4 regions of the Glaciimonas sp. OK215 genome follow, and region 3 is predicted to be linked to each of the others. Evidence: predicted binding sites of a transcription regulator. Region 3 holds the regulator's gene; each other region holds the start of a gene.
The links. Region 3 encodes sigma-54, which starts transcription at its own class of promoters, with help from an activator protein. Its sites were predicted from a motif close to TGGCANGNAANCTGCTTT; they were not measured.

Region 1 (5,106 bases), 2.1 Mb from region 3:
GATCGGGTCAGCGGCGGCATCGTCCTGACCGAGAACGGTCAGATCCTGTACCGCAAGATTTCGGAAGGTTTCCGCGGCATCGAGACGGCGATCCAGGAGATTGAGGCGCGCGCCACCGGCACCGAGACGGTGACGCTATCCGTGTCGACGGCCTTCACCACGCACTGGCTGATGCCGCGCATGAACAAGCTGCACAAGGAATTTCCTTCGGTCGACCTGAGGTTTCAACTGATTTCCGGCAAAATCGGCGGTCCGGTCGACGATGTCGATTTGGGGATGCGCTTCGTCAACGGCGACGAGGTCGACAGCCACGCGGCCATGGTGATGCCGGAGATCCTGCTGCCGGTGTGCAGTCCGAGCTATCACGACCAGGCCGTGCGCCGGGCAACGGACGGCGGCGGCGACACCCTGATCAACCTGAGCGATGGCGAGCGCGACTGGTACGGGCGTTTCCCCGGCTTCGAGCAGAAAGGCCGGCACTCGGCCAATACGCTGACTTTCTCCGACTATGCGATCGTGCTGCAGGCGGCGCTGCTCGGCCAGGGCATCGCCCTCGGCTGGCTCAACGTGGTCTCGCACTGGATGATCAGCGGCGCCCTGGTCCCGGCTGAGCAGGAGGCGAGCGTCACCAGGCGCACTTGCCAATTGCTGCATCCGGCCGACAAGCCGATTCGTTCGGCCGTCGCCGAGATCCGCGACTGGATCATCGCGGAGACCCGGGCGGACGTGGCGGCGGTGGATAAGTTGTATCCGGCGCTTCAACTGCAACAACTCATTGGCTCTTGATCTTGCGCCACAGCGTGGTACGGCTGATGCCGAGGTATTTGGCCGCCGCTTCGCGGTTGCCATCAAAACGGGCCAGTACTTGCGTGATGCTTTCAGCGGCCTGTGGCGCGGCGCTGGAGGCTGCCTGCGCGATTGCCGGCGTTGGCATCGATGCCTGGATAAATTCCGGCGCGACGCTGATGATGAAGCCGGGTGACAGTGCCTGCAGCGGTTCGGCCGCCAGGAACAGTGCCAGTCTTTCCATCAGGTTGCGTACTTCGCGCACATTGCCGGGCCAGGCATAGGCGCTGAGCAGGGGTGCGCAGGCGACGATTTCGGCATGCAGATTCGGGTGCGGACGGGCGCCCAGGGCAGCCAGCGCTTTTTTCAGGCACCATTCGGCCAGAGCGATCAGGTCCTCCGGGCGTTCACGCAGCGGCGCCAGTGTCAGGCGCAACACAGCCAGGCGATAAAACAGGTCGGCGCGGAAACGGCCTTCGCGGATGCGCTGTTCCAGGTCGCAATGGGTGGCGCTGATGATGCGGACATCGACCGGAATCGGCCGGGTGCCGCCGACCCGTACCACTTCGCGTTCTTCCAGTACCCGCAGCAAGCGGGTTTGCAGCGTCAGCGGCATTTCGCCGATTTCATCCAGAAACAGCGTGCCGCGATGGGCCGCTTCGAACAGGCCGGCGTGCCCGCCGCGGCGCGAGCCGGTGAATGCGCCTTCTTCATAGCCGAACAGTTCCGACTCCAGCAGCGATTCCGCAATCGCGCCGCAGTTGACCGCGACAAATGGCTTGTTGCCGATGATCGCGCGCGGGTTTTCGCGGTGAATCGCTTGCGCGACCAGTTCCTTGCCGGTGCCGGTTTCGCCATGGATCAGCACCGTGGCCTGCGATTTGGCATATAGCACGATCGATTGGCGCAGGGTTTCCATCAGCGCCGAATCGCCGCGCAAATCGTTGAGGCCGTGTTTGGCGCGCAGCGTGTCGGCCACCGGCGTGCTGCTGCTGCGGCGCGATTCCAGTTGCGTCAGGCGCGCGATCTCCAGCGCATCGTCGAAGGCCTGGCGGATCGATGCGGCGGAATACACGAATACCGCGGCCAGCCCGGCTTCTTCGGCCAGGTCGGTGATCAGGCCGGCGCCGACAATCGCCTTGACGCCGCTGGCCTTGAGTTCATTGATTTGTGCCCGCGCATCTTCTTCGGTTGCATAGTTGCGTTGCAGAATGTTAATACCGAATGCGTTCTGGAATTCCTTGAGCACCGGCATCGTGGACTGATACGTGATGATGCCGATGTCGGGCGTGATCTGGCGCGCGCGCGACAATGCCTGCAGCACGTCGAAGCCACTGGCCTTGGCGATCACGACCGGCACCGAGAGCCGGCTTTTCAGATAGGCGCCGTTGGACCCGGCGGCGATCACCGCGTCGCAGCGCTCGGTTTCCATCCGTTCCCGGATGTGGCGCGCGGCCTCGTCGAATCCCAGATCGATAGGCTCGATAATTGCACGGTCGTCGTATTCCAGCGTAATGTCGCGAAACAGGTCGGACAGGCGCGACACCGAGACGGTCCAGATCACCGGGGTGTGGCTGGGGTCGCTGGCATCACGTCGGGCGGGAGGTGGAGTTGGCATGTTTCAAATATGTTTTACAGTGGTGTTTCAATATTCGTCAATGTAACATGGATTGAAACAATTTTATTGCTTGTTTCCGTATTCGATCAATTTGCATTGTTGCCGTGTTATTGCGTAGGTAATTGATTTTATTGGCTTATTTTTCGTTTCAGCATGCTTGTCCGGCTACCGTGCCATACTTGGCACGGTGATTGCTCTATAGCTGGAAAGTCCCAGTGCAGATGTCTGCATGAAACAACTAGCCAACCATCAGGAGAAGACATGAGTCAATATTCAGCAGGCGCTGCCTTCCGCAAGGCGATGCAAGAAGAATCCCCGTTGCAAGTGGTCGGCGCGATCAACGCCAATCACGCATTGCTGGCCAAGCGGGCCGGTTTCAAGGCGATTTACCTGTCCGGCGGCGGTGTCGCGGCCGGGTCGCTGGGCTTGCCCGACCTCGGCATTTCCAATCTGGACGACGTGCTGACCGACGTACGCCGCATCACCGATGTCTGCGACCTGCCTTTGCTGGTCGATGTGGATACCGGTTTCGGCGCCAGCGCCTTCAATGTGGCGCGTACCGTCAAAGCGATGATCAAGTTCGGCGCGGCAGCGATCCACATCGAGGATCAGGTCGGCGCCAAGCGCTGCGGTCATCGTCCGAACAAGGAAATCGTCAGCAAGCAGGAAATGGTCGACCGTATCAAGGCCGCAGTCGATGCCCGCACCGACGAGAATTTCGTGATCATGGCGCGTACCGATGCGCTCGCAGTCGAAGGACTGGAATCGGCGCTGGAGCGTGCAATCGCCTGCGTCGAAGCCGGGGCCGACATGATCTTCCCGGAAGCGATTACAGAGCTGGCGATGTACAAGCAGTTTGCGGCTGCCGTCAAGGTGCCGGTGCTGGCCAACATCACCGAATTCGGCTCCACACCGCTGTTTACGGTGGAAGAACTGAAATCAGCCGATGTCGGCCTGGTGCTGTATCCGCTGTCGGCCTTCCGTGCCATGAACAAGGCCGCCGAAAACGTGTACACCGCCATCCGCCGCGACGGCACGCAACAGAACGTGGTCGATACCATGCAAACCCGTATGGAATTGTATGACCGGATCAACTATCACGATTTCGAGCAGCATCTGGATGCCTTGTTTGCGGCCCAGAAAAAATAAGACATCCCGATCACTACCATTCTTTCCCGTCAGGAGACTAAAAAATGAGCGAAGCACAAGCAAGCGGTTTCAAACCGAAAAAATCCGTCGCGCTGTCCGGCGTAACCGCAGGCAACACTGCACTGTGTTCCGTCGGCAAGACCGGCAACGACCTGCATTACCGCGGCTATGACATCCTGGATATCGCCGAAACCTGCGAATTCGAGGAAATCGCCTATCTGCTGGTACACGGCAAGCTGCCGACGGCCGCCGAACTCAAGGGCTACAAGGCCAAGCTGAAATCCTTGCGCGGCTTGCCGGCCAGCGTCAAGGCCGCGCTGGAAGCGCTGCCTGCCGCATCGCACCCGATGGACGTGATGCGCACCGGCGTCTCGGTGCTCGGCTGCACCTTGCCTGAGAAAGACGACCACAACACGCCGGGCGCACGCGACATCGCCGACCGCCTGATGGCGTCATTCGGTTCCATGTTGCTGTACTGGTATCACTTCAGCACCAACGGCCGCCGCATTGAAGTCGAAACCGACGACGATTCCATCGGCGGCCATTTCCTGCACCTGCTGCATGGCGTGAAACCGTCCGCCGCATGGGAAAGAGCGATGCACACTTCGCTGATCCTGTACGCAGAACACGAATTCAATGCCTCCACTTTCACCGGCCGCGTCATTGCCGGCACCGGCTCCGATATTTACTCCGCCATCACCGGCGCAATCGGCGCCTTGCGCGGCCCGAAACACGGCGGCGCGAATGAAGCCGCGTTCGAAATCCAGAAGCGTTACGAGAATCCGGATGAAGCGGAAGCGGACATCAGAAACCGGGTAGAGAACAAGGAAGTCGTGATCGGTTTCGGCCATCCGGTGTATACCGTGTCCGATCCGCGCAACAAGGTCATCAAGGAAGTCGCGCGCAAGTTGTCGGCGGACGCCGGTTCGACAGCGATGTTCGACATCGCCGAGCGTCTGGAAACCGTGATGTGGGAAGTCAAGAAGATGTTCCCGAACCTGGACTGGTTCTCGGCCGTCTCGTACCACATGATGGGTGTTCCGACCGCGATGTTTACACCGTTGTTCGTGATTTCCCGTACGTCCGGCTGGGCCGCGCACGTGATCGAGCAGCGCATCGATAACAAGATCATTCGCCCATCGGCCAATTATGTCGGCCCGGACGATCTGGCGTTCGTGCCCATCGCCAAACGCTAGTCATCTTTGTCTTGCACAGGAAGGTCGACCCGGACGCTCTGCAGTCCGGGCCGGCCAAGCCTCACCCCTGATCATTACCTTCTTTCCTGACTGAGCCATGAACACAGCAAACCGCAAACCCCTGCCCGGCACCAAGCTGGATTTCTTCGATACGCGGGCCGCGGTCGATGCCATCCAGCCTGGCGCCTACGACAAACTGCCGTACACCTCGCGCGTGCTGGCCGAGAACCTCGTGCGCCGCTGCGACCCTGCGACCCTGACCGCATCCCTGCAGCAGTTCATCGAGCGCAAGCGCGACCTGGACTTCCCGTGGTTCCCGGCCCGTGTGGTGTGTCATGACATCCTGGGCCAGACCGC
Region 2 (5,106 bases), 130 kb from region 3:
GCAGCCAGGCTTATATCGCCGCCGAACTTGGCAGCATGGTCTACACGGTGGATGTGGCGACACAAAAAGTCGTCGGGCAGATCAAGGCCGGAAATTATTCGAACGGCGTCACCATGGCGCCGGATGGCAGCCGGGTATATATCTCGAACGGTAAGGACGGCACGATATCGGTCATCGATGTCGCCGGGAATACGGTGGTGGCGACCATCCCGGTCGGCAAGCGGCCCTGGAACATGGCGATCACGCCGGACGGCAAGAAATTGTATGTGGCGAACGGGCGCTCGAATTCCGTTTCCGTCATCGATACCGCAACCAATGCCGTCAGCAAGGAAGTCGTCGTGGGTGCGTTGCCTTGGGGCGTCGTGGTCCGATGAGCGCACTTAGCGGAGTCGCGCTGAACCGGAGCGGGCGCCACGGCTTGACGGTGGTCGTCCTGCATTGGGCGCTTGCGCTCCTGATCATCGGCATGCTGCTGCTGGGCTTTTACATGGCCGGGATCCCGAAGGGGGCACCCGGCCGGGCGTTGTATTTCAACCTGCATAAGTCCTTGGGCGTGCTGGCAGGCCTGCTGATCCTGCTGCGCCTTGGGTGGCGTCTGACGCACGCCGCCGCGCCGCTGCCGGCCAGCATGCCGGGCTGGAGCGCGGCGGCCGCACGCTGGAGCCATCGGCTGCTCTACCTTTGCATGGTGCTGCAGCCAGCGACCGGCTATCTGTCGTCTTCGTTCAATAAGTATGGCATCAGGTTCTTCGGTGCGGCCCTGCCAAACTGGGCCTGGGAGGACCCGCGGATGCGCGATCTGTTCATGGGCTTTCACAAGACCGTTGCCGTCGTGTTTGCTGTGCTGATCGCGCTGCACGTGCTGGCAGCGCTCAAGCATCTGCTCGTCGATCGCGATCGGGTGTTCCAGCGCATGCTTCCTTAGCCCTGACAGGTATGGCACGGATCGGATTGGCGATCAGAATCTGAACAGGCGCACGCCGATGTGATCCGCTTTGACGCATGCCGCGCGTCCTGAATTATCGCTAATCCATGCCGATAAGCAGCTATTTTCCGATCCATTCGCGCGTCGGAAACAGGCGGCCTGGCCCCCTTCAAATTCCCGTGTTTCATGCGCGCCCAGCACGCTTTTTCAGCAGGCGCGAGCGCATGGAAAAGTCTCCCGGACGACGCAGCGGTTTGCCGCAGGCATGCATTTTGCCCATAGCCCGATGCATCGATAGCTGATGCGATTGAAAAAATCAAACGGATAGAGGAGACCTTAATGAAAAAAATATTGCATCGGAAAAAATCGTTATTGGCATTGATGGCGCTTGGCACTATTGCCGGTGGCGCATGCGCGCAATCGTCAGTCACCATTTATGGTGTGGTGGATGCCGGAGTTGCCTTTTTCAACCATCAACAAACACCAACCGGCGGGACCGGTAGCGTGACGGCATTCAACACCGGCGGCGCCAGTCCCAGCATTTTTGGCTTCAAGGGGAGTGAAGATCTGGGCGGCGGTTTGAAAGCCAATTTCGATCTTGAGGGCCACTTCTTTTCGGGCACCGGCGCAGGCGGTCAATGGGGCGGTCTGTTTGGCCGCCAGGCGAATGTCGGCCTTTCCAACAGTTACGCTACCTTGACGCTGGGCAAACAATATTCGCCTGCGGTACTGGCATTTGCCGCAACCGACCCGCGCGGCTTGAAAGAAACTTTTTCCGGCCTGATTTCCTGGGCGCTGACGCAAAGCCCCTTGAATGCCGGCACGGCGACGGCACCCGCCAATTCGAATGCCGTCATCGACGTGTTCGTGGCGAATGCCGTGGGCCTCAGCACCAAAATTGCGGATGTCAATTTGAGCGGCTCGGTCAGCCTGGGCGGCAATGCCGGCAGCAATACCGCGAACCGCGTCATTGCGCTGGGCGCGACCTATACCGGCCCGGTCACGCTGTCGGCGGCTTACCAGTCGGACAATGGGCAGTCGCTCGGGGCGATCGGGGGAAGCGGAATCCAAACCAGAAAATATAGCGTCGGTGCCGGCTATACCTTGGGCGATGCGACGGTGACGCTCAACTACCTGAACAACAAGAATAGCGATCCGGGGTCGAGAGCCGGATTGGCGCAGTATCGCGTGGTTGGCGCCGGCCTGAATTACCGGACTTCGGCAGCCAATAGCGCGACCCTGGCGTACTACTATTCGACCAACAAAGACGGCGTCAGCGATACCTCCAGAACGTGGATACTCAGCGATGACTATGCCTTGTCCAGGCGCACAACCCTTTACGCCCTGGTCTCGGGAGTGAACGCGGGCAGCGGCTATAGCGCCGGTGCGCCGTTCGGCGTGGCAAATAATAATCTGTTCCTTGCCACCGCAGGAAAAACCACCACCGCCGTTGAGTTGGGTATCAAGCATGCCTTCTGATCGATGCGTTATGCGCATTTTGGAACAGTAAATTTATCAGGTGTTCAGAAATATGACAGCTGCGCCAGGCATTGGCAGAGGTGTCGTCGTGACCGGAAGTCGTCTGCTTGTCCTCTGGTCACGAGAAGAACGCAGCGCATCCCGTGTCCGATCGAGGCCGCTGCAGGGCGGTTTCAATGAGCGCGACCCGTGCAAACCGGGCTGGCATGGCGATTGCTGAATAGCTGCAGTGTTCGAAGGTGCCAACTCGGAAGAATTCGATTCCACAACTATATCAACAGGAGCAAGACATGAATCTAGCAGACATCAGCAAACTCGGCGTCGAGAGCCCATTCAAGCAACGCTACGATAATTTTATCGGCGGCAAATTCGTGGCGCCGGTCAACGGCATCTATTTTCAAAATATCACGCCGATTACAGGCCAGGTTTTTTGTGAGGTTGCGCGTTCTACTGCAGAAGATATAGAACTGGCGCTGGACGCGGCACATGCGGCCAAAGCCAGCTGGGGCAAAACCTCGCTTGCGCAACGCGCGAATATCCTCAACAAGATCGCAGACCGGATGGAGGCCAATCTGGAGCGTCTGGCCACGGCCGAGACCATCGACAACGGCAAACCACTCCGCGAAACGATGGCGGCGGATATCCCGCTGGCGATTGATCATTTCCGCTATTTCGCCGGCTGCATTCGCGCACAAGAAGGCAGCGTTGCGCAGATCGATGCGGAAACCTATGCCTACCATTTTCACGAGCCGCTCGGTGTGGTCGGACAGATCATCCCGTGGAACTTCCCGATCCTGATGGCGGTGTGGAAAATGGCGCCGGCGCTCGCAGCCGGAAATTGCATTGTCCTCAAACCCGCCGAGCAAACACCGGCCTCGATCCTGGTCTTGATGGAGCTCATCGCCGACTTGCTGCCGCCCGGCGTACTGAACGTCGTCAACGGTTTCGGCCTGGAAGCAGGCAAGCCACTGGCTTCCAGCAAGCGCATCGCAAAGATTGCATTCACCGGAGAAACCGGTACCGGCCGTCTGATCATGCAGTACGCTGCGCAAAATATCATTCCGGTGACGCTGGAACTGGGTGGGAAATCGCCCAACATCTTTTTCGCCGATGTCATGGATCAGGACGATGCCTTCTTCGACAAATGTCTTGAAGGCTTTGCGATGTTCGCGCTGAATCAGGGGGAAGTCTGCACTTGCCCGTCGCGCGTCCTGATCCAGGAGTCGATCTATGACCGCTTCATGGAACGCGCAGTCAAGCGCGTGGCCGCGATCAAGCAAGGCAATCCGCTCGATATGGCGACCATGATCGGCGCGCAGGCATCGCAAGAGCAGCTTGAAAAAATCCTGTCCTACATGGATATCGGCCGCCAGGAAGGCGCGAAAGCCTTGATCGGCGGTGAGCGCACCACGCTGCCGGGCGACTTGCAGGGCGGCTACTATGTGCAGCCTACGATCTTCGAAGGCCATAACAAGATGCGTATCTTCCAGGAGGAAATCTTTGGCCCGGTGGTGTCGGTGACGACCTTCAAGGATGAAAGCGACGCACTGGAAATCGCCAACGATACCTTGTACGGCCTGGGCGCGGGCCTGTGGACGCGCGACGGCTCGCGTGCTTTCCGCGTGGGACGCGGGATCCAGGCTGGCCGTGTATGGACCAACTGCTATCACCTGTACCCGGCGCATGCGGCATTCGGCGGTTACAAGCAATCCGGCATCGGACGTGAAAACCACAAGATGATGCTCGATCATTATCAGCAAACCAAAAACCTGCTGGTCAGCTACAGCCCCAACGCTCTGGGATTCTTTTAAACGAGAAGTGAAATATCCAATTCACAAACAGGAGGATGACATGCATAAAAAGCTAATAGGAGTTCTGCTCAGCATCGCTGCGGGCAGTGCGTTTGCTGTCCAGGCAGCGGGCGTCACCGATGCGATGCTGGCCAACGATGCCAACGCGCCGAACAATGTCTTGTCGTGGGGGATGGGAACGCAAGGGCAGCGTTTCTCGCCATTGACGCAAATCAATACCAGCACCGTGAGCAAGCTCACGCCAGCCTGGTCGATGTCGTTCGGCGGTGAAAAACAACGCGGGCAGGAATCGCAGCCATTGATCTATAACGGCAAAATGTTTGTGACCGCTTCGTATTCCCGGATCTATGCAATCGACATGAAGACCGGCGCCAAGCTCTGGAAATACGAACATCGCTTGCCCGACGGGATCATGCCTTGCTGCGATGTTGTCAACCGCGGCGCAGCCTTGTATGACAATCTGGTGATCTTCGGCACGCTCGACGCGCAACTGGTGGCATTGGATCAGGATACCGGCAAGATCGTCTGGAAAGAGAAGGTCGACGATTATGCTGCCGGCTACTCCATGTCCGCCGCGCCGCTGATTGCCAAAGGCATGTTGCTGACCGGCGTGTCCGGCGGCGAGTTCGGCGTCGTGGGACGTGTCGAGGCACGCAATCCGCGGACCGGCCAGCTGCTCTGGTCGCGTCCGATGATTGAGGGGCACATGGGCTACAAATACGACAAGGACGGCAAGGCAACTGAAAACGGCATTACCGGCACGACCAACAAATCCTGGCCCGGCGATTTGTGGAAAACCGGCGGTGGCGCCACATGGCTGGGCGGGACTTACGATGCGTCGACCGGCCTGGCCTATTTCGGCACCGGCAATCCCGCTCCCTGGAACAGTCA
Region 3 (5,106 bases):
TTTTCGTACGTCACATGGTGGATGACGCTACGCTCATCCGCTCTACTTTTTCTATAAAGGATCAGTCATGAAATTTTTCTCTCAACCTACACTGAGCCTGGGACTGACGATCTCATTGACCGCGTCCACGGCGTTGGCTTTTTCGCTGGCCGATTTGAGCAATCGGGACGCCAGTGCCGGACTGAAAGCAGCGCTTGAGAAAGGCGCGACCGTCGCGGTCTCCAAACTCGGCGTTGAAAATGGATTTCTGAATAACGACAAAGTAAAAATTGAATTGCCAGGCCTGCTGGAGCAGGCTCGCCCACTCTTGAGAATGACGGGCAAGGGGCAGCAATTGGACGATCTGGTGGTATCGATGAATCACGCGGCAGAGTCTGCTGTGCCGTTGGCCAAGCCATTATTGCTGAATGCGGTGAAATCCATGTCGGTCACGGATGCGAAAAATATTCTGAGTGGCGGCGATACGTCGGTCACTGATTTTTTCAGAGAGAAAACTGCTGCGCCATTGAGTGTGAAATTCCTGCCTATGGTGAAGCAAATTACCGATCGTAACGGTGTCTCGGCGCAATACAACGCGACCATGGGATTGGTTGGCAAAACAGGTCTGGTGCCAGGACAAGCTGCGACGGTTGAAGGTTATGTCACGCAACGTGCGCTGGATGGCTTGTTTTACATGATAGGCGAGGAAGAAAAGGCGATTCGTCGCGATCCGATTGGTACCGGCAGTGCGATTATCGGCAAGGTATTCGGTGCGATGAAGCAATGATGGACTGAATCGGGGCCATATTTGTCGGGCTGATCGGACCATCAAACATTACGCCCGCAAATGACTTCCACCAATAACAAAGGGCGCATTGACTGCGCCCTTGCTCATTTGTCAGTATAGAATTTTCTCAATCAGTTTATTGAGCGGATTCTTGCGTTGACGGGTTCAGAGAACCGCTACCATCACGTCGCTGCGACCGGTAATTCCTCGGGCAGATGCTTAATCGCGTCGTGTTGGTGGTTTTGCATTTTGTCCTTATATTTGATCACTTGACGATCGAGCTTGTCGATCAGTAAATCAATGGCAGCGTAAAGGTCATGCGCAATGCTCTCGGCATGCAGGTCTTTGCCTTTAACGCGCAGATTAATTTCAGCTTTTTGGCGTTTTTCTTTCTCGGTGATTTTGTCGATTGTCAGGATCACACTGATATCGATGACCTGATCGAAGTGGCGTTTGATACGCTCCAGTTTGTTTTGCACGTGTTCGCGAATGGCGGGAGTTACGTCGAGGTGATGCCCACTAATTGTGAAGTTCATACAGCGCTCCTATCAAATGTGTCGTTGGCGGTTCGGACTCCGGGTGATCAACTCACGCTGAATCGATCAGTCAGAACACAACGACGGTTGTGCAAACAAGCAAACAGCTACAGAGATTTGCGCAAATTAACCGGCGGAATTCTTAATGCTTCGCGATATTTTGCGACAGTACGGCGAGCTACAACCATACCTTGTTCCGCGAGCATATCGGCAATCTTGCTGTCAGAGAAAGGACTTTTAGAATCTTCCGCTCCTATGAGTTGTTTGATTAACGCCCGTATCGCCGTTGAGGAAGCCTCTCCACCTGCCTCCGTAGCAACATGGCTACCGAAGAAATACTTTAATTCGAACATCCCATGGGGGGTGAGCATGTATTTCTGAGTGGTTACGCGAGAAATGGTGCTCTCGTGTAAACCTAGTGTATCAGCTATTTCGCGCAACACAAGAGGCCGCATGGCGACTGCGCCATGCGAAAAAAAGTTGCGTTGGCGTTCTACAATTGCCTGGGCGACACGCAAAATTGTATCGAAGCGCTGCCGCATGTTCTTGATCAGCCATTTGGCCTCCTGCAATTGCGAATTGAGCGATCCTTCGCCCTTACTTTGTTTGAGGATGTTGGCGTAAAGTGCGTTGACGCGCAGTCTTGGCATAACGTCATTGTTGAGCATCACCTGCCAGCCATTCTTGGCCCGTCTGACAATCACGTCTGGCACCACGTAGTCCGAGGTGTTGCCGGCGAAGGTAGCGCCTGGATGCGGATTGCATTGCTTGATCACCACCTGCGCTTCGCGCAAATCTTCGTCATCGCAATCCAGCGCTTTCTTGATTTTATTGAAATCGCGCTGGGCAAATAAGGTCAGATAATCTTGCACAATTGTCAGCGCCAGACGGCGGGTGACAAAAGGGATCTTGGGAAAAGCCTTAATTTGCAGTGCCAGACATTCAGAGGCGTCGCGGGCGCCGACTCCGGTCGGATCGAAGCTTTGGACCATCTTCAATGCCGTCAATAGTTCTTCGACTTCGATCTCCAACTGCTCGGGCAGACGCGCGTAAATATCCTCCAGCGTTTCCTCCAGATAGCCATTCTCGTCAAGTGCATCAATGATCAATTCAATGAGCGCACGGTCGCGTTGCTGGTCCACCGCTTCACGCATCTGCTCCAGTAAATGCTCGCGTAGAGTCGATTCGTGTGCTTCCAGTTGGGGCCTTGCATCCTCGTCGTCCGGTGCCTTGGCGCTACGGGCGACGTCGTCAAAACTCCATTCGCTATCACCGCCGCCGTCAACGTTTTCCTGACTGTTTTCGCCGGCTTCCTGAACTTCGCCGCCAGCTTCCGGTTCGGTTGGCGAGCTGCTGACTTCGCTGTCGCCAGTCGGCGCATCCATGGTTGATGCGGTGCCGCTGATGGCACCGTCGGCCAATAACCGGACCGAGTTGTCGAGCGGATCGTCGAGGCGTTCCAGTAGCGGATTATCAGAGAGGATCTGTTCCAGTTCCTGGTGCAGCTCCAGCGTCGATAACTGCAGCAACCGTATGGATTGTTGCAGTTGCGGGGTCAGCGCCAGGTGTTGCGAGGTGCGGAGTTGGAGAGACTGTTTCATCGGTGCCTGGGACTCGGTTACATGCGGAAGTGTTCACCCAGATAGACCCGTCGCACTGATTCATTGGCGATGATGTCGTCCGGACTGCCGCTGGCCAGCACGCTGCCCTGGTTGATGATGTAGGCGCGATCGCAAATGCCGAGCGTTTCGCGCACGTTATGGTCGGTGATCAGGACGCCGATGCCGCGCTCTTTCAGGAAGCGGACGATGCGTTGAATTTCGATCACGGCAATCGGATCGATCCCGGCGAATGGTTCGTCCAGCAGCACGAAACGTGGATTAGTCGCCAGCGCCCGGGCGATTTCGACGCGCCGCCGTTCACCGCCGGACAACGACAATGCCTGACTTTCGCGCAGCTTATCAATTTGCAATTCCTGCAGCAGGGATTCCAGCTTGTCCGAGATTTGTTTTTTGGTGAGGCCGCTGCCATTCGGGCGCTGCAGTTCAAGTACCGCACGGATATTATCTTCCACCGTCAGTTTACGGAATACCGATGCCTCTTGCGGCAAGTAGGACAGACCAAGCACGGCGCGTTGATGAATCGGCAAGCGCGAGATGTCGATGCCATCCAGGTCAATCGCTCCGCCATCCGATGGCACCAGGCCGACGATCATGTAGAACGAGGTCGTTTTGCCGGCGCCGTTGGGGCCGAGCAGGCCGACCACTTCGCCATTTTTTACCTTCAACGACACGTCATGCACGACCTGGCGCGCACCATAACTTTTTTGCAACCCTGTGACGATCAGCGTGCTGGAGCTAGCGGCGGTCATCTCATTTCCCCTTCGGTTGGATGACGGCTTTGATGCGCCCGGATCCTGGCTGGCTGGTGCCGGAAACATCGTTGTTGACCGAGTAGAACTCGGCCCGGCTATCGTACGAGATGAATTCGCCGTTGACGACATCGGTAGGCTTGCTGCCTTGCAGGCGTCGCATCTGGGCCTTTGAAAATAATTTGACGATTTCGGTTTTGTCATCGTATTCGATACGTTCAGCTTCGCCGTCGATCCACAGGTCAGGACCGCCGTCGCGCTTCTGGCGGAAGGTGGCAAGACCGCCTGGCGCCGCATACAGGGTGGCGAACTGGTAGCCGGATGGATCGGTGGTGACGACCACCTTGTTGGCTTTCATTACCAGTGTGCCGCGCGTCAAGACGACATTGCCGGTAAAGATCTTGATCTGCTTGACGTCATCCAGGGTGAACTGATTCGCTTCTACATTCGACGGTTTATCGGCATCGGCTTTCTCGGCGCGCGCACCCGACATCAACATCAGTTGCAATGCAAGTAGCGATAAAAAAAGAACACGTTTCATAAAAAGTCCTGAAAAAAGGATAACGTCACAAGGCATTATCTGGGTATGCGAGCGGCTTGCTTACGGTTGGCGCGGTGCCGCGCGATAGGTGCCGCGGACATTGCTCAGCAGGCGCAATTCTCGCGTCGCGTTGTTGGCATACATGCCGGTACCCGTCATTTTCGATTGGTCGATCGTGATCTCGACCGGCTTGTCGCTTTTCATGATGTCGTCGTCAGGCAACAGCAACAGGTAGTCGGACTGCAAATGGAGCTTCGAGGACTTTGCGGTTGCCGGGCGATCCGCGTTGACATTGCCATACATATTGACTTTGCTATTGTTGTCTTCGATCTTGGCGGTGTCGGAGCGCAAGGTCATTGGCGGGCTTTCTTTGTCCAGGCTGTGGATCACCGGCAGCGTTACGTCAAATGAGTCGTCGCCGGGATTGTGCGTCAGGCGCTGTCCGGAGATGTTGTAGCGCGGCTGGCCATTGACGGCCAGTTGCACATAGTTAAATTTTTCGACGTAATAGTCAGGCGCAACACGCGGCGCGCGCGGCATCATTTGCTCAGTATCTTTACGCATCACTTCCATGATCCAGAAGCTGCCCAGCGTCAGTGCCACGCACAGCGCCAGCAGCAACATGAAACGGAGGCGAAAGGTTGAACGCAGGTTTTTCATACAGCCTTCAGCACCCGGGAATGGCGCTCAAATACGGTGCCAGAGCAGCTTCATACTTGTTTTGAGCACGGAGAATCAAATCGCATACTTCACGCGCTGCGCCATGGCCGCCGCTGGCCTGTGTGACGTAGTGCACGCGCGATCTGACTTCGTGATGGCCGTTAGGAACGCTGACAGCGAAGCCGGCGCGCGCCAGAATCGGCAGGTCAATGATGTCGTCGCCAATAAAGCC
Region 4 (5,106 bases), 680 kb from region 3:
TCAAACTCGGGCAATTCATCCAGGAACAGGACCCCGCGATGCGCCAATGAAATTTCCCCGGGACGCGGGGGGCTGCCGCCGCCGACCAGGGCTACGCCGGATGCGGTGTGATGCGGTGCTCTGTACGGTCGCACCTTCCAGCCGCTACTGGAAAAACCGCTGGTCAACGATTGCACCGCAGCCGACTCTAACGCCTCCTGATTTGTCATCGGTGGCAGAATCCCTGCGAAGCGCGTCGCCAGCATCGATTTTCCAGTGCCGGGAGGACCGATCAGCAACGCGCTATGGCCGCCGGCCGCGGCAACCTCAAGCGCGCGTTTGGCCTGCAGTTGACCTTTGACGTCGCTGAAATCGAGATAGTGTGGTGGCCGTATCTGCGGTGCGGCGACGTGGCGGCTTAATTTTCCTTCAGCGTCTTTGGAAGAAAAATGGGCGCACACATGCAGCAGGGAGTCGGCGGGAAAAATGGCGGCATCGGTGACCAGCGCTGCTTCGTCGGCATTCTGGCGCGGCAGGATAAATGCGCGCTGCTTTTTAGGGTGATGGTCGGGATTGCTGCCCGCTGTGGCGGTCATTGCAAACGTCATCGCCAATGCGCCGCGAATTGGGCGCAGTTCGCCAGAGAGCGAGAGTTCTCCGGCGAACTCATATTGATCGAGTAGGTCGGCCGGCATTTGCCCCGATGCCGCCAGAATACCGAGGGCGATCGGCAGATCGAAGCGGCCTGATTCTTTGGGTAAGTCGGCCGGTGCCAGATTGACAGTAATTCTGCGTGAAGGAAATTCAAAACGCGCGTTTTGCAGCGCGGCACGGACCCGGTCTTTGGATTCCTTGACCTCGGTTTCCGGCAAACCGACGATCGTAAAAGATGGCAGCCCGTTCGCCAGGTGCACTTCAACCGTGACTTCCGGCGCCTGCATGCCTGCCAGCGCCCGGCTTTTTAATACCGCCAGCGTCATCGATGTTGCCGGTGGCGCATTTTCATGGACGCTTCAATTGTGCTTCGAGTTCGGTGACGCGGGCTTCCAGTGCTTCCAGTTTTTCGCGGGTCGTTGCCAGCACCTGCGCTTGCACATCAAACTCTTCACGGGTGACCAGATCGAGTTTCGAGAAACCGCTACTCAGCATCGCCTTGACGTTTTTTTCGATGTCTTTGGCTGGCGAGTTTTCGATCGCCTGGTTAATCTTGGATTGCATGTCTTCAAAAAAATTGGGCTTGCTCATGATGTTCCTCTGGATGCTAAAAATGGGTAGGAACAAAAATGATACCCCATGCGACTGCAGGTGACGTTGAAAGTTGACGTGCCTCTTAAGGCAATCTCTAGCGTGCGGCACGAACCAATATGCTGTCCATCCGCGCTAATCCAGCCGTTTTCGGTATTGCACGAAGCCAGGGCGTTCCGCGATCCGGTCGTAAAGTTGCATCGCGGTGTCGTTGCTCTCATGCTTCAGCCAGTGCACGCGTGAACAATTGGCCGCTTTTGCCGCCGCATACACATGTTCAATCAATTGGCGGCCGATACCGCCGCCGCGCTGGTGCGCGGCGACGAACAGGTCCTGCAGGTAACAGTAATTGCCCACGGTCCAGCTTGAGCGGTGAAATATCCAGTGCACCAGACCGACCGCCTCGCCGTCCACCAGTGCCAGTGCGCCGAACATCGGCTCATCCGGATCAAGCAAGCGGCGCCAGGTTAGCTGGCTGGTGCTTGCCCCAATCTCGACTTTGTAAAAAGCCTGATAACCCTGCCATAACGCCAGCCATGTTTGCTGGTCGGAGGTGGTCAGCGGGTGGATGGTGATTTTTGCTGGTACTGACATATTGGCATCTCCTGATAATCCGGTTTTAGTATCAAACAGGCATTTGCTATCTTAGGAGACAAGCCGATCCTGTGAAAGAGCCACGCTATTCACAATTTACTAGTCCAGCCTGGTGCTTATTTGTGCACCGAAGTAGTGCGCACGCAGTCGATGTGCTTCCCTATGGTGCAAAAAGCCGCTGTTGTTGCTTCAACAGGAGGAGATGGCTTGGGTTAAACACAAAAACGATTATAAATGGCGGCAAAAGCACCTACAACACGTTGGCATGGGTCCTGCTATAGAGAGTTTGAACTTTACCGCCTCTCCATTTTTTCATATTAATTACATACTCAACAGGGATAAACGATGAAAAAGCTGACTCACAAGCTAATACTTGCCACCGCAGTAGCAACAACATTGGTTGTCGGTTTTGCCCATGCAGACGATGCAGTTCCAGCTCCGGCTCCGGCTGCTGCCGCAGCGCCCGTGCCGGATAATCAGGTCGCTTATAACATCGGCGTGGTAAATGACTACCGTTTCCGCGGTATTTCGCAAACCCGCTTTGATCCGGCTGTGCAGGGTGGTGTGGATTACACCAACAATCCGACCGGCCTGTACGCAGGTACCTGGTTGTCTAACATCAAGTGGATCAAGGATGCGGTGAATAGCGCCGGCGGTAACGGCAAAGGCCCTATTGAGTGGGATCTATACGCAGGTAAGCGCGGTGATCTGCCTGGCGGGTTTACCTATGACGTCGGCGGTCTGTATTATTACTATCCCGACAATAACTTAAGCACTATCGCCAAGAATGCCGATACCTTCGAGTTGTATGGTCAGCTCGGCTACGGTCCGGCTTACTTCAAGTATTCGCACGCGCTGACCAACTTGTTCGGCACGGTCGATAGCAAGAACAGCGCTTATTACGATCTCGGTGCGAATATCGATGTCGGTGCCGGTGTCACACTGGGCTTGCATTATGGTCACCAAACAGTCGAACACTTCAGTTTTGCCAGCTATAACGACTGGAAGGTCGGCGTTAGCAAAACCTTTGACAGCCTGTATGGCGTGACTCTGGGCGCAGCATTTGTCGGTACCGATGCCAAGAATGGCGCGTATGTCAGCCCCGATGGTAAAAATCTCGGCAAAAACGGCGTGGTCTTCTCTCTCGCAAAAACTATCTAACTGAGGCCAATATGAAACTGATCACTGCGATTATCAAACCATTCAAGCTGGACGAGGTGCGCGAAGCGTTGTCGGCTATCGGCGTGCAAGGGATTACGGTCACAGAGGTAAAAGGTTTTGGCCGCCAGAAGGGGCATACCGAGTTGTATCGCGGCGCAGAGTATGTCGTCGATTTTTTGCCGAAAACCAAAATTGAAGCGGCGGTGGATGACGGGATTCTGGAGCGCGCGGTAGAAGCGATCGAAACGGCAGCACGGACCGGCAAGATCGGTGACGGCAAGATATTCGTTTTCGATTTGCAGGAAGTTATTCGTATTCGTACCGGTGAAACCGGCAAAGATGCCATCTAAGAAGGGGATAGTGAAAATGAATATCAAACGAAAGATTGCCGCGTTTCTGGCACTTGGCGCGCTGACGCTTACGGTCGGTTTCATGCAGCCAGCTTCTGCCGCCGATGACGCTTCGGCGTCAGCTGCGGCCGCCAGCGCTGCCAGCGTGGCGGCAAGTGCGGCTTCGACGGCTGCACCTGCTGCTGCCGTGGCGGCTGCTCCAGCTGCCACAGCAGCAGCGCCTGCGGCTGCGGCTGCAGCACCAGCGGTACCTAACAAAGGCGACACAGCCTGGATGCTAACGTGTACCGCCTTCGTGATTTTGATGACGTTGCCGGGTCTCGGCCTGTTCTATGGCGGCCTGGTCCGTAGCAAGAACATGTTGTCGGTGCTGATGCAATGTTTTACCATTTTCTCGCTGGTGATTGTGCTGTGGGTCGTGTATGGCTACAGCATTGCGTTCACCGAAGGGAATGATTTCTTTGGCGGCTTTAGCAGGCTGTTCCTGCGTGGCATGACGCCTGACTCGCTGGCGGCAACCTTCAGCAAAGGCGTGGTATTGCCGGAGTTCGCCTTCGTCGTGTTCCAAGGTGCATTCGCCGCAATCACCTGTGCGCTGGTGATCGGTGCATTTGCTGAACGTGCGAAGTTCTCGGCGATCCTGCTGTTTACCGTGCTGTGGTTCACTTTCTCTTACCTGCCGATCGCGCACATGGTGTGGTTCTGGCCTGGCCCGGATGGTTACACCGACGCTGCTGCTGCGGCAAAACAGACGGCGCTTGGCGGCTGGCTATTCCAAAAAGGCGCGCTGGATTTCGCCGGCGGTACCGTGGTGCATATCAATGCCGCGGTTGCCGGCCTGGTTGGCGCTTACGTGATCGGCAAACGCGTAGGCTACGGCAAGGAAGCCTTCAAGCCACATAGCCTGACATTGACCATGGTTGGTGCTTCGTTGCTGTGGTTCGGCTGGTTTGGTTTCAACGCCGGCTCCGGTCTGGAAGCCAACGGCGGTGCAGCACTGGCCTTCATCAACACGCTGGTTGCAACAGCTGGTGCGGTGCTGACCTGGAGCCTGGGCGAGTGGGTTGGCAAAGGTAAGCCTTCCATGCTGGGTGGTGCCTCGGGTGCTGTTGCGGGTCTGGTCGCGATTACGCCGGCTGCGGGTTTCGTCGGTGTGGGCGGCGCCCTGGCGCTGGGTTTGATTGCGGGCTTTGCTTGTTTGTGGGGCGTGACCGGCTTGAAAAAAATCCTCGGTGCGGATGACTCGCTGGACGTCTTCGGTGTGCATGGCGTGGGCGGTATCCTTGGCGCATTGCTGACCGGCGTGTTCGCTGCGCCTAGCCTCGGCGGCACTGGTATTTATGACTATGTTACCAACGCTGTCGCCCCTGACTATTCGATTAGCGGTCAAGTCTGGATTCAGTTGCAAGGCGTGCTGACTACCGTGATCTGGTCCAGTGTGGTGGCGTTCATCGCTTTCAAACTGGTCGACATCGTGATCGGACTGCGTGTCACGGAAGAAGAAGAGCGCGAAGGTCTGGATATTTCCAGCCACGGCGAATCGGCTTATCACGGTTAAGTGTCGGTAGCCAACCGGACACGGTTTGGTCCGGCGGCGATTTGGTAGTTGGTACTGATGAGTTGTTTTAAGTAAATAAAAGCGCCCTGATCAGGGCGCTTTTTCACGTTTGGGGCTTTAAAAACGTCAAATTGCCCTAATGTTATCGACTCTGCGTGGTTGATCTCAGCGTCCGATACCTGGCTTTCGCGCGGCGGAATACGGCAATTCCCGTTAAAA

Region 1: prpB (methylisocitrate lyase) is a predicted target of sigma-54. The motif match lies at 2,585-2,602, and genes of this name have one in related genera.
Region 2: adh (aldehyde dehydrogenase) is a predicted target of sigma-54. The motif match lies at 2,607-2,624, and genes of this name have one in related genera.
Region 4: AC3CHX_RS28720 (TorF family putative porin) is a predicted target of sigma-54. The motif match lies at 2,080-2,097, and genes of this name have one in related genera.

Annotation. Positions count from the first base shown of each region.
Region 1 covers NZ_CM173544.1:3,379,520-3,384,625, reverse strand. The annotation lists gene AC3CHX_RS15420 (LysR family transcriptional regulator) at 1-786, shown strand, start outside; gene prpR (propionate catabolism operon regulatory protein PrpR) at 773-2,404, opposite strand; gene prpB (methylisocitrate lyase) at 2,666-3,553, shown strand; gene prpC (bifunctional 2-methylcitrate synthase/citrate synthase) at 3,598-4,749, shown strand; gene acnD (Fe/S-dependent 2-methylisocitrate dehydratase AcnD) at 4,847-5,106, shown strand, end outside.
Region 2 covers NZ_CM173544.1:5,645,168-5,650,273, reverse strand. The annotation lists gene AC3CHX_RS26125 (beta-propeller fold lactonase family protein) at 1-374, shown strand, start outside; gene AC3CHX_RS26120 (cytochrome b) at 371-925, shown strand; gene AC3CHX_RS26115 (porin) at 1,265-2,404, shown strand; gene adh (aldehyde dehydrogenase) at 2,695-4,215, shown strand; gene AC3CHX_RS26105 (PQQ-dependent methanol/ethanol family dehydrogenase) at 4,256-5,106, shown strand, end outside.
Region 3 covers NZ_CM173544.1:5,514,672-5,519,777, reverse strand. The annotation lists gene AC3CHX_RS25445 (DUF4197 domain-containing protein) at 68-766, shown strand; gene hpf (ribosome hibernation-promoting factor, HPF/YfiA family) at 949-1,302, opposite strand; gene AC3CHX_RS25435 (RNA polymerase factor sigma-54) at 1,410-2,903, opposite strand; gene lptB (LPS export ABC transporter ATP-binding protein) at 2,921-3,673, opposite strand; gene lptA (lipopolysaccharide transport periplasmic protein LptA) at 3,675-4,214, opposite strand; gene lptC (LPS export ABC transporter periplasmic protein LptC) at 4,275-4,874, opposite strand; gene AC3CHX_RS25415 (KdsC family phosphatase) at 4,882-5,106, opposite strand, start outside.
Region 4 covers NZ_CM173544.1:6,199,191-6,204,296, forward strand. The annotation lists gene AC3CHX_RS28705 (YifB family Mg chelatase-like AAA ATPase) at 1-959, opposite strand, end outside; gene AC3CHX_RS28710 (accessory factor UbiK family protein) at 982-1,224, opposite strand; gene AC3CHX_RS28715 (GNAT family N-acetyltransferase) at 1,360-1,818, opposite strand; gene AC3CHX_RS28720 (TorF family putative porin) at 2,164-2,979, shown strand; gene AC3CHX_RS28725 (P-II family nitrogen regulator) at 2,991-3,329, shown strand; gene amt (ammonium transporter) at 3,346-4,887, shown strand.